DNA from 4 places in the Streptomyces sp. CNH189 genome. Region 3 is predicted to be linked to each of the others. Evidence: riboswitches for the same ligand, from Rfam matches in the RefSeq annotation. Region 3 holds a riboswitch; each other region holds the start of a gene.
The links. A riboswitch is a leader RNA that binds a small molecule or an ion and turns the genes downstream of it on or off. The one in region 3 is predicted to bind cyclic di-AMP.

Region 1: it holds a riboswitch for cyclic di-AMP, as region 3 does, so the genes downstream of both, B100_RS0104605 (C40 family peptidase) here and B100_RS0121725 (LysM peptidoglycan-binding domain-containing protein) in region 3, are expected to answer to the same signal.
Region 2: it holds a riboswitch for cyclic di-AMP, as region 3 does, so the genes downstream of both, B100_RS0107100 (LysM peptidoglycan-binding domain-containing M23 family metallopeptidase) here and B100_RS0121725 (LysM peptidoglycan-binding domain-containing protein) in region 3, are expected to answer to the same signal.
Region 4: it holds a riboswitch for cyclic di-AMP, as region 3 does, so the genes downstream of both, B100_RS0103660 (transglycosylase SLT domain-containing protein) here and B100_RS0121725 (LysM peptidoglycan-binding domain-containing protein) in region 3, are expected to answer to the same signal.

Annotation. Positions count from the first base shown of each region.
Region 1 is NZ_AZUS01000002.1:363,676-366,992, reverse strand. It holds gene pcrA (DNA helicase PcrA) at 1-1,728, opposite strand, end outside; cyclic di-AMP (ydaO/yuaA leader) riboswitch at 1,988-2,132, shown strand; gene B100_RS0104605 (C40 family peptidase) at 2,141-3,317, shown strand, end outside.
Region 2 is NZ_AZUS01000003.1:390,908-394,224, forward strand. It holds gene B100_RS0107095 (SGNH/GDSL hydrolase family protein) at 1-580, opposite strand, end outside; gene B100_RS0107100 (LysM peptidoglycan-binding domain-containing M23 family metallopeptidase) at 786-1,724, opposite strand; cyclic di-AMP (ydaO/yuaA leader) riboswitch at 1,729-1,887, opposite strand; gene B100_RS0107105 (tyrosine-protein phosphatase) at 2,438-3,235, shown strand; gene B100_RS33735 (DUF6126 family protein) at 3,267-3,317, opposite strand, start outside.
Region 3 is NZ_AZUS01000016.1:89,647-92,963, reverse strand. It holds gene B100_RS0121735 (cytochrome P450) at 1-224, shown strand, start outside; gene B100_RS0121730 (transglycosylase family protein) at 419-1,378, shown strand; cyclic di-AMP (ydaO/yuaA leader) riboswitch at 1,592-1,759, shown strand; gene B100_RS0121725 (LysM peptidoglycan-binding domain-containing protein) at 1,764-2,468, shown strand; gene eno (phosphopyruvate hydratase) at 2,736-3,317, shown strand, end outside.
Region 4 is NZ_AZUS01000002.1:173,354-176,670, forward strand. It holds gene fahA (fumarylacetoacetase) at 1-402, opposite strand, end outside; gene B100_RS0103655 (Cof-type HAD-IIB family hydrolase) at 717-1,589, shown strand; gene B100_RS0103660 (transglycosylase SLT domain-containing protein) at 1,553-2,029, opposite strand; cyclic di-AMP (ydaO/yuaA leader) riboswitch at 2,033-2,204, opposite strand; gene B100_RS0103665 (polyprenyl synthetase family protein) at 2,730-3,317, shown strand, end outside.

The DNA.
Region 1 (3,317 bases), on a different contig from region 3:
CTGCAACTCGGCGAGGTAGCCGGTTCGTTCGAGGATCGCCTCGAGGACCGTCGCCGGTCCCGCCCCCGACTCGACGACCGTACGGAGGTCCTCCATCAGGGTGTTGAACCGCTTCACCGCGTTCACCGACCGGGCGGCCATGCCGTACGCCTCGTCGACGCGGCGCAGCGCCTGCGGGAAGCTGATCTTCTCGCGCTGGGAGAGGGCGTCGATCATGGCCTCGGCGCGGTCGCCGATGCCCCGCTTGGGGACGTTGAGGATGCGGCGCAACGGCACCGAGTCCTCGGGGTTGGCGAGCACCCGCAGGTAGGCCAGGACGTCCCGGACCTCCTTGCGCTCGTAGAAGCGCACGCCGCCGACGACCTTGTAGGGCAGGCCGACGCGGATGAAGATTTCTTCGAACACACGGGACTGGGCGTTGGTGCGGTAGAAGACGGCGACGTCGCCGGCCTTGGCCTCGCCCGCGTCCGTGAGGCGGTCTATCTCGTCGGCGACGAACTGGGCCTCGTCGTGCTCGGTGTCGGCGACGTACCCGGCGATGAGCGCGCCCGAGCCGGCGTTGGTCCACAGGTTCTTCGGACGGCGGGACTCGTTGCGCTCGATGACCGCGTTGGCGGCGGAGAGGATGGTCTGCGTGGAGCGGTAGTTCTGCTCCAGCAGGATCGTCGTCGCGTCCGGGTAGTCCTCCTCGAACTGGAGGATGTTGCGGATCGTCGCGCCGCGGAAGGCGTAGATCGACTGGTCGGCGTCGCCCACGACGCACAGTTCGGCGGGCGGCACCTCGGCCTCCGGCGGCACGTCGACGGGGTGCTCGAAGGAGCCTCCGACGAGTTCGCGCACCAGGGCGTACTGGGCGTGGTTGGTGTCCTGGTACTCGTCGACCATGACATGCCGGAAGCGGCGGCGGTAGTGCTCGGCGACGTCGGGGAAGGCGCGGAGCAGGTTGACCGTCGTCATGATCAGGTCGTCGAAGTCCAGCGCGTTCGCCTCGCGCAGCCGGGACTGGTAGAGCGCGTAGGCCTGGGCGAGGGTCTTTTCGAAGCCGTCGGTCGCCTGGGCGGCGAAGTCCTCCTCGTCGATCAGCTCGTTCTTCAGGTTGCTGATCTTGGCGCTGAAGGACTTCGGCGGGAAGCGCTTGGGGTCGAGGTCCAGGTCGCGGCAGACCAGGGCCATCAGACGCTTGGAGTCGGCGGCGTCGTAGATCGAGAAGGACGACGTGAAGCCGAGCTTCTTGGACTCCCGGCGCAGGATGCGCACGCACGCGCTGTGGAAGGTCATGACCCACATGGCGTTGGCCCGCGGGCCGACGAGCTGCTCGACGCGCTCCTTCATCTCGCCCGCGGCCTTGTTGGTGAAGGTGATCGCGAGGATCTGGCCCGGGTGGACGCCCCGCTCGGCGAGCAGGTGCGCGATGCGGTGGGTGAGCACACGGGTCTTGCCGGACCCGGCTCCGGCCACGATGAGCAGGGGGGAGCCGGAGTGCACGACGGCGGCGCGCTGGTTGTCGTTCAGCCCTTCCAGCAGCGCGGCGGCGTCGATCACCGGGCGGGGGGCGCCGTCGCGGTAGTACGAGTCCCGCTCCGGGGGCGCGTCGAACTTCCCGCCGAACAGGTCGTCCGGAAGGGGCTCCGGGGCGTGCTCGTCCTCGGGTGGCGGCGGGGGCTCGTCCGCGGGGCCCCGCTGGGCCTGGAGGTCCGCCAGGAAGCTGTCGTCAAAGAGGCTGCTCATCGCTCTCCGAGTCTAGGGCGCCGCACCGACAACCCGGGGCCGCCCCGGAAACATCACACGCTTCCCTCGCGGTCCTGCGGCGGGCACCCTCCACGCCCGCCGTCTCACCGAGAGTGACACCACGAACAAGGTCACGAAAATGTATCGGGCATATCACCCATCAACCTTCACAGGGGCCACACCAGTTGGCTACGGTGCGGTTCGGGCCGCTCGTCCCCCGCCGGCGAACCTCGCCGGGCCGCGCGGCCCCCGCCGAGTCCGTCACTGTCCGCCGTGGCAGCCGGAGCCGGGGACCCACCGAGACATGGGGTGAATCGGACCACTCCCTCAGGGAGCGGCCGTAGGGCAACCCTTCCACCGCCCGAACCCGACAGCTAACCCGGTAGGCGGAGCACGGAAGGAGTCGCCTCCCTTGGCGTCGCACCGCAAGTCGCGCACCCCGGGCACGCGCGTGGCAGGCATACGCACCCCGGCCCTGGCCACGGCCGCGCTCACCTCCGTGGCCCTGCTCTCCCAGACCGCCCAGGCCGCTCCCACGGACGACGACCGGCCGAGCCTGGAGGAGGTCGAGAAGAAGGTCGGCGACCTCTACCGCCAGGCCGAGTCGGCGACCGAGAAGTACAACGCGGCCAAGGAGAAGACCACCAAGCAGCGCAAGCGCGTCGACACCCTGCTCGACGACGTGGCCAAGCGCACCCAGTCGCTGAACGAGGCGCGCGAGGAGCTGGGCTCCTACGCCGCCGCCCAGTACCGCACCGGCGCCGGCCTCCCCGACACGGCGACGTTCCTGCTCGCACGGACCCCGCAGGACCTCTTCGACCAGCGGCGGGTGCTGGACCGGATGACCGGTCGGCAGAAGGACGCGGTCGACGACTACGTCACCCAGCAGTCCGAGACGATGAAGAAGCGCATGGAGGCCACCGAGAGCCTCCAGACGCTCACCGAGACGCAGGGCGACCTGAAGACGGCCAAGGCCACCGTCCAGAAGAAGCTCGCCGACGCGCGTGAGCTGATGGCGCGGCTGACCGCCGAGGAGAAGGCGCGGCTCGCCGCGATCGAGAAGCGGAAGCAGGAGGAGGCCGCCCGCAAGGCGGCGGAGCTGGCCCGGCAGCAGGCGGAGCAGGAGCAGGCCCGCGAGGAGGCCGCGCAGCAGGGCGGCGGCACCTCGGACGGCTCCGGGTCCACCGGCTCCGGGTCCACCGGCTCGACCGACACCCCGCCGGCCGACTCCTCGTACGGCACCAAGGCCGAGAAGACCCTCGCGTTCGCCCGCGCGCAGATCGGCAAGCCGTACGTCTGGGGCGCGACCGGGCCGGGCTCCTACGACTGCTCCGGGCTCACCCAGGCCGCCTGGAAGGCCGCCGGCGTCTCCCTGCCGCGCACCACCTACGACCAGGTGAACGCCGGCACCACCGTCCCGGTGTCCCAGGCCCAGCCCGGCGACCTGGTCTTCTTCTACGACGACGTCACCCACGTGGGCATCTACATCGGCAACGGCATGATGATCCACGCCCCGAAGCCCGGCGCCTACGTACGCGAGGAGTCCATCTACTACGACGGCGACTCCGCGATCCACAGCATCGTCCGCC
Region 2 (3,317 bases), on a different contig from region 3:
CCGTCAGGCCGAGGGCCAGGCCCGCGCGGAGCGCGACCCGGGTGTGCCCCTCGGGCGACAGGTGCAGCCGGTCGGCGTCCCAGGCCCTGCGGTCCTGCACGCTGCGCAGGGACCACAGGTCGAGCACCGGGCAGCCGTAGCGGTCGGCGACGGCCCGCACGTGCCCGTTGTACGTGGCGATCTTGCCGCGCAGATGCTTGAGCAGGGGGACGCCACGGGTGTCGAACCCGGTGGTCACCAGCACCGTGCCGGCCGTCGCGGCGAGCCGGGCGACGGCCCGCTCGAAGCGCTCGGCCACCTCGTCCGGGTCGGTCCCCGGGCGCAGGATGTCGTTGCCGCCCGCACAGAACGAGACCAGGTCGGGGGCGAGTTCGACCGCCCTGGGAAGCTGGTCGGCCACGATCTGGTCCAGCAGCTTGCCGCGCACGGCGAGGTTGGCGTACCGGAAGTCGCCCTCGGGCCTGCGGTCGGCGAGCAGGACGGCCAGCCGGTCGGCCCAGCCGACGAACGACCCGTCGGGGCCGGGGTCGCCGACGCCCTCGGTGAAGCTGTCCCCCACCGCCACGTACGACCCGATCACTCTTGCCTTGTCACTCTTCGAATCGTCTGCCACAGCCGGACATGATTCACCTTCCGATGTGACCTACGCGACCGTAGGGGAGGGTTGACGTGCGGTGAGATAAGCCACTCCCCAAATGTTGACCAAGCCCGGAATACGCCGAAGACCGGCCCCGTGGATCGGGGTCGGCCTTCGGCGTGCGTGTCAGGAAGGGTGCCGCGAGGGGTCAGAGAGCGACGCCCTTGGAGCGGAGGTAGGAGAGCGGGTCCACGTCCGAGCCGTAGTTCGGGCTGGTGCGGATCTCGAAGTGCAGGTGCGGGCCGGTCACGTTGCCGGTCGCACCGGAGAGACCGACCTGCTGGCCGGCGCTCACCGTCTGGCCCGCCGAGACGGACAGCGAGGACAGGTGGGCGTACTGGGCGTAGTGGCCGTCGTTCAGCTGGATGACGACCTGGTTGCCGTACGCGCCGCCCCAGCCGGCGGAGACGACGGTCCCGGCGCCGACGGCCTTCAGGGAGGTGCCGGTCGGCACGCTGAAGTCCACACCGGTGTGGTAACCGCTGGACCACATGCCGCCGGCCACCTTGTAGGCGGTGCCGATGCCGCCGCCGGACACCGGGGAGGTGAAGCCGGAGGTGGTCTGGGTGGAGGCCCCGGAGGAGGACTCCTCGGACGACTTCTGCGCCGGCTTCTCGGCGGGCTTCTCCGCCTTGGGCGCGGCGGGCTTCGCGGCCTTGGGCGCGGCCGGCTTCGACTCCTGCGGCGAAGTCGACTGCTGGGGGGCGCTCTTGGCGGCCTCACCCTGGAGGGAGAGCTTCAGACCCGGGTGGATGAGCGACGGGTCCTCGCCCACGGCCTCGCGGTTGTCCGCGTAGAGCTTCTTCCAGCCGCCGTCGACGTGCTCCGCCTCGGCGATCCTGGCGAGGTAGTCGCCGGCCTTCACGGTGTACGTGCGGGCCTCGTCGCCCTTGTCGCCCGTGGCCTGGTGGCTGGAGACGGAAAGGGACTGAACGGCCTTCTGGGGGGCCGACTGCGGGGTCGCCGCGTGCGCGCCGGTCGCGCCGAGCAGCGGCAGGGCGAGTGCGGCGCCACCGGTTCCGGCGACGGCGATGGAGCGGGTGAAACGCTGAGCCTTGGTGCTGCGGTGCTTACCCTTCGCGGGCATGTCGAATTCCTCTCCGGCGCCTACGAGGTGAGCTGTCGGGTGCGGACTGGAGATGTCCGGCCGCGTCGCTGCGCGGCTGTACCCCAAGCCTGTTCTCCGGGGTCCGGAACAGGCGGTTGTACCTGTGGGTCCCCCGCTCCTGCCGTGCGTCGGGTCAGTGTGTGCGGGCTCCGGGCGGCGGCAGGATTAGGCGTCCGTCCGGATCGGTTGGGAACGTAAGCGACCGCGACGCGGCGAAACAAGCGCGTGTTCCCGCGAACCGGCTTTTTCCGTGATCGAAAGGGGAAAATGACGTCACCCTGCGTGGACCGCACAAGCAGCCCGAGAGTGAATTCCCTTGCCATGAAGGGGGATTACGTGAGCATGGCGACAGCACACGGTCACCGGTATGACGATGCTCACGCACCCCATCCTCAACTCCTCTTCTATCGGGGCACTTTATGACTAAGTGACCCAAACGGACAGAACGCATGAATCGCCGCAAGCACGACGGCACACGCGGAGCATTCGCGACATCTGGATCTTCCTGTCGGCAGCCCCTCGACGGATGCACACAATCCAACAGAATCACTCACAGCCAGACAGCGCGCACACACCCCGCTCGCCCCGCATCTGCCCTGTGGACAACTCATTGCCCCTGGCAGGCATGTCGTATCGTCGAGTGGTGCCCGTCGACGAGCCGCGGCGACGGCGCCGAGTGGGAGGAGCCGTCCGTGACGCAGGAGATCCCGTCGACCGAGCCCCAGCTGACCGGGGTGCGCAACTTCCGCGACGTCGGAGGACTGCCGACCGTGGACGGCCGGCGGGTGCGGCACGGTGTGCTGTTCCGCAGCGGCCACCTCGCCCACGCCACCACGGAGGACGCCGCCTTCCTCGCCTCGCTCGGCCTGCACACGGTGTTCGACTTCCGCAACGCGGCCGACCAGAAGCTGGAAGGGCCGGACGTCGAGCTCCCGGGCGTACGCAACGTGAACCTGCCGCTCAGCGACCCGGCCGACGGCGCGGAGTTCTGGAAGATGGTGCGCGACGGCGACATCGACCAACTGCGCGCGATTCTCTCCGGCGGCCAGGCCGCCGACCGGATGATCAACTCCTACCGCACCACCATCAAGGCGCGTACCGGCGAGCACTCCCAGGTGCTGAGCGCGCTCGCCGAGGACAGCGTGCCCGCGCTGATGCACTGCGCGGCCGGCAAGGACCGCGCGGGACTCTCGATCGCGGTGACACTCCTCGCCGTGGGCGTGGAGCGGGACGCGATCGTCGAGGACTACCTGAAGTCCAACGCCAAGCACCGCCGGTACAAGGTGCGCCGCAGCGGCAGCTCCCCCGACACCTACTCCCCCGAGGTGATGGAGCTGCTCAGCCCGCTCTTCGACGCGCGCGAGGAGTATCTGGCGGCGGCCTTGGAGACGATCGAGGAGACCTGGGGAGGGGTGGATCCGTACCTGGAGCAGGGGCTCGGCCTCACGCCGGCCCACAGGGAGCGGCTGCGCGAGCGCCTGCTCGACTGACGTCCGTGTGCCTCTGCCGCGGCACGCTCACTTACTTCTTCGGGGCCATCTCGAAGAGGAAGTAGATGAAGGCCGCGAAGAG
Region 3 (3,317 bases):
GCGACAACCAGCACCTGGGGTACGGGCACGGCATCCACTACTGCCTGGGCGCCCCGCTCGCGCGACTGGAGGGCCAGACGGCGCTCGCCACCCTGCTGACCCGACTGCCGGACCTGAGGCTCGCGGCGGACCCGGCCGAACTGCGCTGGCGCGGCGGCCTCATCATGCGGGGACTGCGCACGCTTCCGGTGGAATTCTCCCCTCCGCCCACGGGACAGGGATGACCTCCCTGCCCGTGCCCGGAGGCCGAGGCGCGGAAACATGACACACCCTCAACTCTGTGATCTTCATGTGATCTGCACGGCATGAACTTGTGACAAGTGATCGTCTGCCTATACGTTCACCCATCAAGTACGGCGCGCCGTACGGATTCGACTCACCGCGCGCCGGTTCTTGTTGCCGAGTGAAAGGTCTCCGCATGCTCTCCGGGAACGGCCGACACCGTCGCCCTCGCCAGGCTCCGGCTCTGCTCGTCGCGGCCGGAGTGACCGGCTCCGCCATCGCGATCCCGCTCCTCGGGGCAGGGGCCGCCGGCGCGGCCGACGGTGACACCTGGGACCGGGTGGCCGAGTGCGAGAGCGGCGGCTCCTGGAGCCAGAACACCGGCAACGGGTACTACGGCGGCCTGCAGTTGACCCAGGACGACTGGGAGAACCACGGCGGACTGGAGTACGCGCCCAGCGCCGACCAGGCCAGCCGCGGCCAGCAGATAGCCGTGGCGGAGAGAATCCTCACCGAGCAGGGGGTCGGCAAGTGGCGTGCCTGCGGCCTGCTCACGGGTCTGAACCAGGACACGACGTCCCCGAACGTCGACACGGGCGTGGCGGGCGACGCGACCTCGGACACCTCCCGCGACACCGGATCCACCGACACGTCCGGTTCCACCGACAGGTCTGGTTCGCCGGAAACCCGCGATTCGTCCGCTTCTCCCTCTCCGTCGGCCACGTCCGGTGCCTCGGCCGAGGAGCGGGACGACGCGGACGGCAGGACGACTCCGCCCGTGTCCACCAACCCCGGCGCTGACGAGTCGGACAAGTCGGGGCAGACCAGCGGTTCTTCGGCCGTCACGGACGCCGAGAGTGACGGTTCGGGCCGTCACCGCGGCTCCACCGCCGAGGAGGGCGAGCGCACGGACGGTGCGACCGCGTCCACCGGCCGGCATGCCGCGCCCTCCGTCGAGGCCACTCCCGACGCGGGCGGCGACCGCTACACCGTCGAGAACGGGGACAGCCTGACGTCCATCGCCGACTCCCTTGCGCTCACCGGTGGATGGACCGCCCTCTACGCCGAGAACCAGCAGGTGATCGGGGAGGACCCGAACCTCATCCTGCCCGGTCAGCGGCTTCTGGTGAGCGACGGGACGGACGCGAACCGCTAGAAAGCGGACATCTGAAAAGCCCTCGGCAGAGCGCCAGTTGACGTCATGATTCGGGCTGAATGTCCGTAATAAAGACTGTGAGAGATAGGTCTCAGAAGCCCTGATCGTCTTTGAAATTCCGCGAAGCGCGTGCCTACGGTCGTGACCGCTCGCCACCGCGGGCCCCGGCTGCCGCCACGCCGAATCCTGTCAGTGGCAGCACGGGAACAGTCGTCGCGTCATGCGCCGTAGGCAGGAGCGGGGGACCCAGGTAAGTGCCGTGTCCGGGCAGTGATGCCGGAGACGGCTTGGGGTGAAGCCGCGTTCCGTGAGGAACGCGGCCGGGCAACTCAACCGGCCCGAACCCGACAGCTCACCTCGCAGGCGTCGGTGAGGGGATCCATCCATGCTGTTCTCCAGCAAGGGCAAGCACCGTCGTCCGTCCAAGGCCACCCGTGCCATCGCCATAGCCGGCGTGACCGGTGCCGCCGTCGCCGCCCCGCTGATGGCGGCCGGCAACGCCTCCGCCGCCACCGCGTCCGAGTGGGACGCCGTCGCCCAGTGCGAGTCCGGGGGCAACTGGTCCATCAACACCGGCAACGGTTACTACGGCGGTCTGCAGTTCTCCGCCTCCACCTGGGCCGCGTACGGCGGCACGCAGTACGCCGGCAGCGCCGACCAGGCCAGCAAGGCCCAGCAGATCGAGATCGCCGAGAAGGTCCTCGCGGGTCAGGGCAAGGGTGCCTGGCCGGTCTGCGGCACCGGCCTGTCCAACGCCTCCTACAACGGCTCCTCCGCCGAGGGCTCCTCGCAGGACTCGGGCTCCACCGAGTCCCGTGAGGGCGAGCAGAAGGCCTCCCGCTCCGCCGAGCGCCCCGCCGCGCCGAAGCAGGCGGAGAAGAAGGCCGAGAAGAAGACCGTCACCACCCCGACCGGCAAGAAGGTCGAGAAGGGTGACGGCGAGTACAAGGTCGTCAAGGGTGACACCCTCAGCTCCATCGCCGCGGAGCACGACGTCAAGGGCGGCTGGGCGAAGCTGTTCAAGCTGAACGCCGACATCGTCGACGACGCCGACCTCATCTACCCGGGCCAGCAGCTGCACCTGAAGTAAGGCGTAGCGGCAGGTCCCTCCCCGTCCCCACGGGCTCCCCGCCCCGGTGCGTTTCTTCCCCCGTACGCACCGGGGCGGGGTCATGTCCGGACGCATTACGGTCACGGTTTCCCGAACCGGCTTTGTTCCGTTCGGAAACAATTTACTCTCGGTTCTGTCCATGAGGCGGGCGGCGAGATGGCCGATCGCCCGGAGCCGGTTAGGCTCGGACTCGCAAGGCCCCCGTGGCCCTGCTCACCCGCGTCACATCCCAAGAAGGAGATGCTCGTGCCGTCCATCGACGTCGTCGTAGCCCGGGAAATCCTGGACTCCCGAGGCAACCCCACGGTCGAGGTCGAGGTCGGCCTCGACGACGGCAGCACGGGTCGTGCCGCCGTTCCGTCCGGCGCTTCCACCGGCGCCTTCGAGGCCATCGAACTCCGTGACGGCGATGCCGGCCGTTACCTGGGCAAGGGCGTCGAGAAGGCCGTACTGGCCGTCATCGAGCAGATCGGCCCGGAGCTCGTCGGCTACGACGCCACCGAGCAGCGTCTGATCGACCAGGCGATGTTCGACCTGGACGCCACCGACAACAAGGGCTCGCTCGGCGCCAACGCCATCCTCGGCGTCTCGCTCGCCGTCGCCCACGCCGCCTCCGAGGCCAGCGACCTGCCGCTGTTCCGCTACCTGGGCGGCCCGAACGCGCACCTGCTGCCGGTGCCGATGATGAACATCCTGAACGGCGGCTCGCACGCCGACTCCAACGTGGACATCCAGGAGTTCATGATCGCGCCGATCGGCGCGGAGTCCTTCTCCGAGGCGCTGCGCTGGGGCGCCGAGGTCTACCACACCCTGAAGAAGGTCCTGAAG
Region 4 (3,317 bases), on a different contig from region 3:
AGGGCGGAAGATCTGTCCGACGTTGCGGGCGTGGTTCTCCGAGGCGTAGAAGTCGACGTAGTCCGCGACCTCGAACGGCAGGTGCAGGGTGACCTCGGACAGCGGGTGGAGGAACCGCTCGACGGTCTCCCGGTGCGCCGGGACCGTCACCCACGCGGTAAGCGCGCGACGCACGTCCGACCAGGCCGTACGGCCCGCCGCCAGCAGCGGGTTGAGGGTGGGGCGGGCGAGCAGGGAGGCGTAGGGGGAGCCCAGGGCGTGTGCCGCCGCGCCGGCGTCGAGGACGTGGTCGCCCAGCCGGACGCCCACGGTGCGCTCCGCCGAACCGGGGGGCGAGAACACGCCGTACGGCAGGTTGTGCGGGCCGAAGGGATCGCCCTCGGGGACATCGAAGGGGGGCATCGGGTGCTGCCTCGCTTTCGTGTGCGCGGGTGGGCCACGTGTCCGTGGCCGTGCCACACGTTACGGGGTCGCGTCCGGGTGAGCCCCTGTTAATTCGGCGACGTCCGGGGCCTGCCGGGCGGCCGTCCCGGATCCGCCGGTCCGCACCGGCGCGAGGGACACCGGAACGTCAGGCTGCGCACCGTGTTCCGACCCATCGGGGAAACGGTTCTCAACCGGTCCGGACCGAACGCCGAAAGAAGGGAAACAGCACCCGAAGCGAGGGCATACGGGCGCGGTGAATCGGACGGTCCTCTTGTCCGTATTCTCTGATCATGGCCGCACCCACCGATTGTTCTCTCATCGCCACCGACCTGGACGGGACGCTGCTGCGCGGTGACGACACCCTGTCCGACCGCTCCCTCGCCGCCCTCGCGCGGGCGGAGCGCGCCGGTGTCCGGCACCTCGTGGTGACGGGCCGCCCGGCCCCCAGAGTGCGGTCACTGCTCGGCGACCTCGGCTGCACGGGACTCGCGGTGTGCGGACAGGGGGCGCAGGTCTACGACGCCGGGACGGACCGGATGCTGTGGTCGGTCCGGCTGGACCGGGAACTGGCGGAGACCGCGCTCGGCAAGATCGAGGCCGAGGTGGGTGAGGTGTACGCCGCGGCCGACCAGGACGGGGTCGACGGGCTGACGCTGATCGAGCCGGGCTACCGGATGCCGCACCCGACGCTTCCGTCGGTGCCGGTGGAGCGGCGCGACGACCTGTGGGCGCGGCCGATCAGCAAGGTCCTGCTGCGCCACCCGCGGCTCTCGGACGACGCGTTGGCGGCGGCGGCCCGGTCCGTGGTCGGCTCGCTGGCCACGGTGACCATGTCGGGGCCGGGGACGGTGGAGCTCCAGCCGTGCGGGGTCACCAAGGCGACCGGTCTGGCGCTGGCCGCCGAGCACCTGGGGCTGCGTTCCGAGGACACGATCGCCTTCGGCGACATGCCGAACGACGTCCCCATGTTCCGGTGGGCGGGCCACGGCGTCGCCATGGCCAACGCGCACCCCGAGCTCAAGGCGGTGGCCGACGAGGTCACCCTGTCGAACGAGGACGACGGCGTGGCCGTCGTCCTCGAGCGACTGTTCGGGCGGACGGCCGGGGTCGGCCGTCAGCGGTCGGCTCAGTACGCGCCGAAGACGTTGTCGATCGAGCCGTAGCGGTCGGCGGCGTAGTTGCAGGCCGCGGCGATGTTGGCGACCGGGTCGAACGGGTCGAAGGCCGTGCCGGGCACGTGGTACGCCTGGAAGGTCGGGTCGATGACCTGCAGCAGGCCCTTCGACGGGGTGCCCATGGCGGCGTTGGAGTCCCACAGGTTGATGGCGGCCGGGTTGCCGGACGACTCCCGCATGATGTTGCGGTGGATGGAGTCGTAGGAGCCCGGGATGCCGTTCTGCGCCATGACGTCCATCGCCTCGCGGATCCAGCCGTCGAGGTTCTCCGGGTACGCGGTCGTGGAGGCGGCGGTCGTGGCCTGGGTCGTGGTCGCGGCGGAGGCGCCGGTGGCGCCGAACAGCGGCAGCGCGACCACGGCGACGCCGGTGCCGGCGACGGCGAGGGAGCGGACGAGGCGGCGGCGGGACGAAGCGATGACGGGCATGTCTGGGTTCCTCTCCTACGCCTGCGAGGTGAGCTGTCGGGTTCGGGCGAGGAGAGTGCCCGGCCGTGCCCCTGCGGGCATGGCTTCACCCCGAGCCGTCCCGGCGCGATGTCCGGTACGGCGGCTTACCTGGGTCCCCCGCTCCTGCCGTGCGTGAGTTCGTCGTCGGATGTGATGCGGGTGGCGGCAGGACTAGGCGTCCACCCGGCAGGCCCGGAACGTATGCGAGAGCACATGTCGGGAACAAGTACGACGATCACGCAAGACGCCGTTTGATCTTGGGATGGGTGGTTTTGCGTGCTTGATCCTTTGCGATCGTCAAGAGTCAACTCCGTTGTGTGGAGCGGGATGACGGCGTCGCGGACAGGTGGTCGGCCGACGCGCTCACGCGTGACTCACCTCACGGGACGCGGGGCGGGAGCGCATTTGCGGCGTACAGGAATTCGCATAGCAATGACGGCAAATCGGACGGCAGGGCGGGCAGGATGGTTCACCGGTCGCTGTGTCCGGGAAGCAGAGGAATGTCCGTTGTTATCAACCGATCAAAAACACTCCGCTTCTGATCCCCTATCGCCCTGCTTGTGACCCCGGGCCCTGGCGGTGATCGAAAGGTGACCGGATACGCTGACTCGAGTGGTGGCAGCGACCTATCGACACACCGTGTAACCGCCAGCAGACACCAGCAGACAGGAGACCCCTCGTGACCGTCGTCGGGCCGTTCGGGCTGAGCGTGCGGGACCAGGCTCTGGAAGCCGATGTCCAGGCCGGATTGACGGCTGTCGAGGAAGGGCTGCTCGAGGCCACCAAGAGCGAGGTGCCGTTCATCACGGAGGCCGCCCAGCACCTGGTGCGGGCCGGCGGCAAGCGGTTCCGTCCGCTGCTCGTGATGCTCGCCGCCCGCTTCGGCGACCCCTACGCGCCCGGTGTGGTGCCGTCGGCCGTGGTGGTGGAGCTGACCCACCTGGCCACGCTGTACCACGACGACGTGATGGACGAGGCCGAGGTGCGGCGCGGGGTCGCGAGCGCGAACGCCCGGTGGGGCAACTCGGTCGCCGTGCTCACCGGCGACTTCCTTTTCGCCCGCGCCTCGCACATCCTGGCCGACCTCGGCCCGGAGGCCGTGCGGGTGCAGGCCGAGGCGTTCGAGCGGCTGGTCACCGGACAGATCCTGGAGACCGCGGGTCCTCAGGACGGGCGCGACCCGGTCGACCACTACCTGGACGTGCTCGGCGGCAAGACCGGCTCCCTGGTCGCCGTCTCCTGCCGGTTCGGCGCGATGATGTCCGGC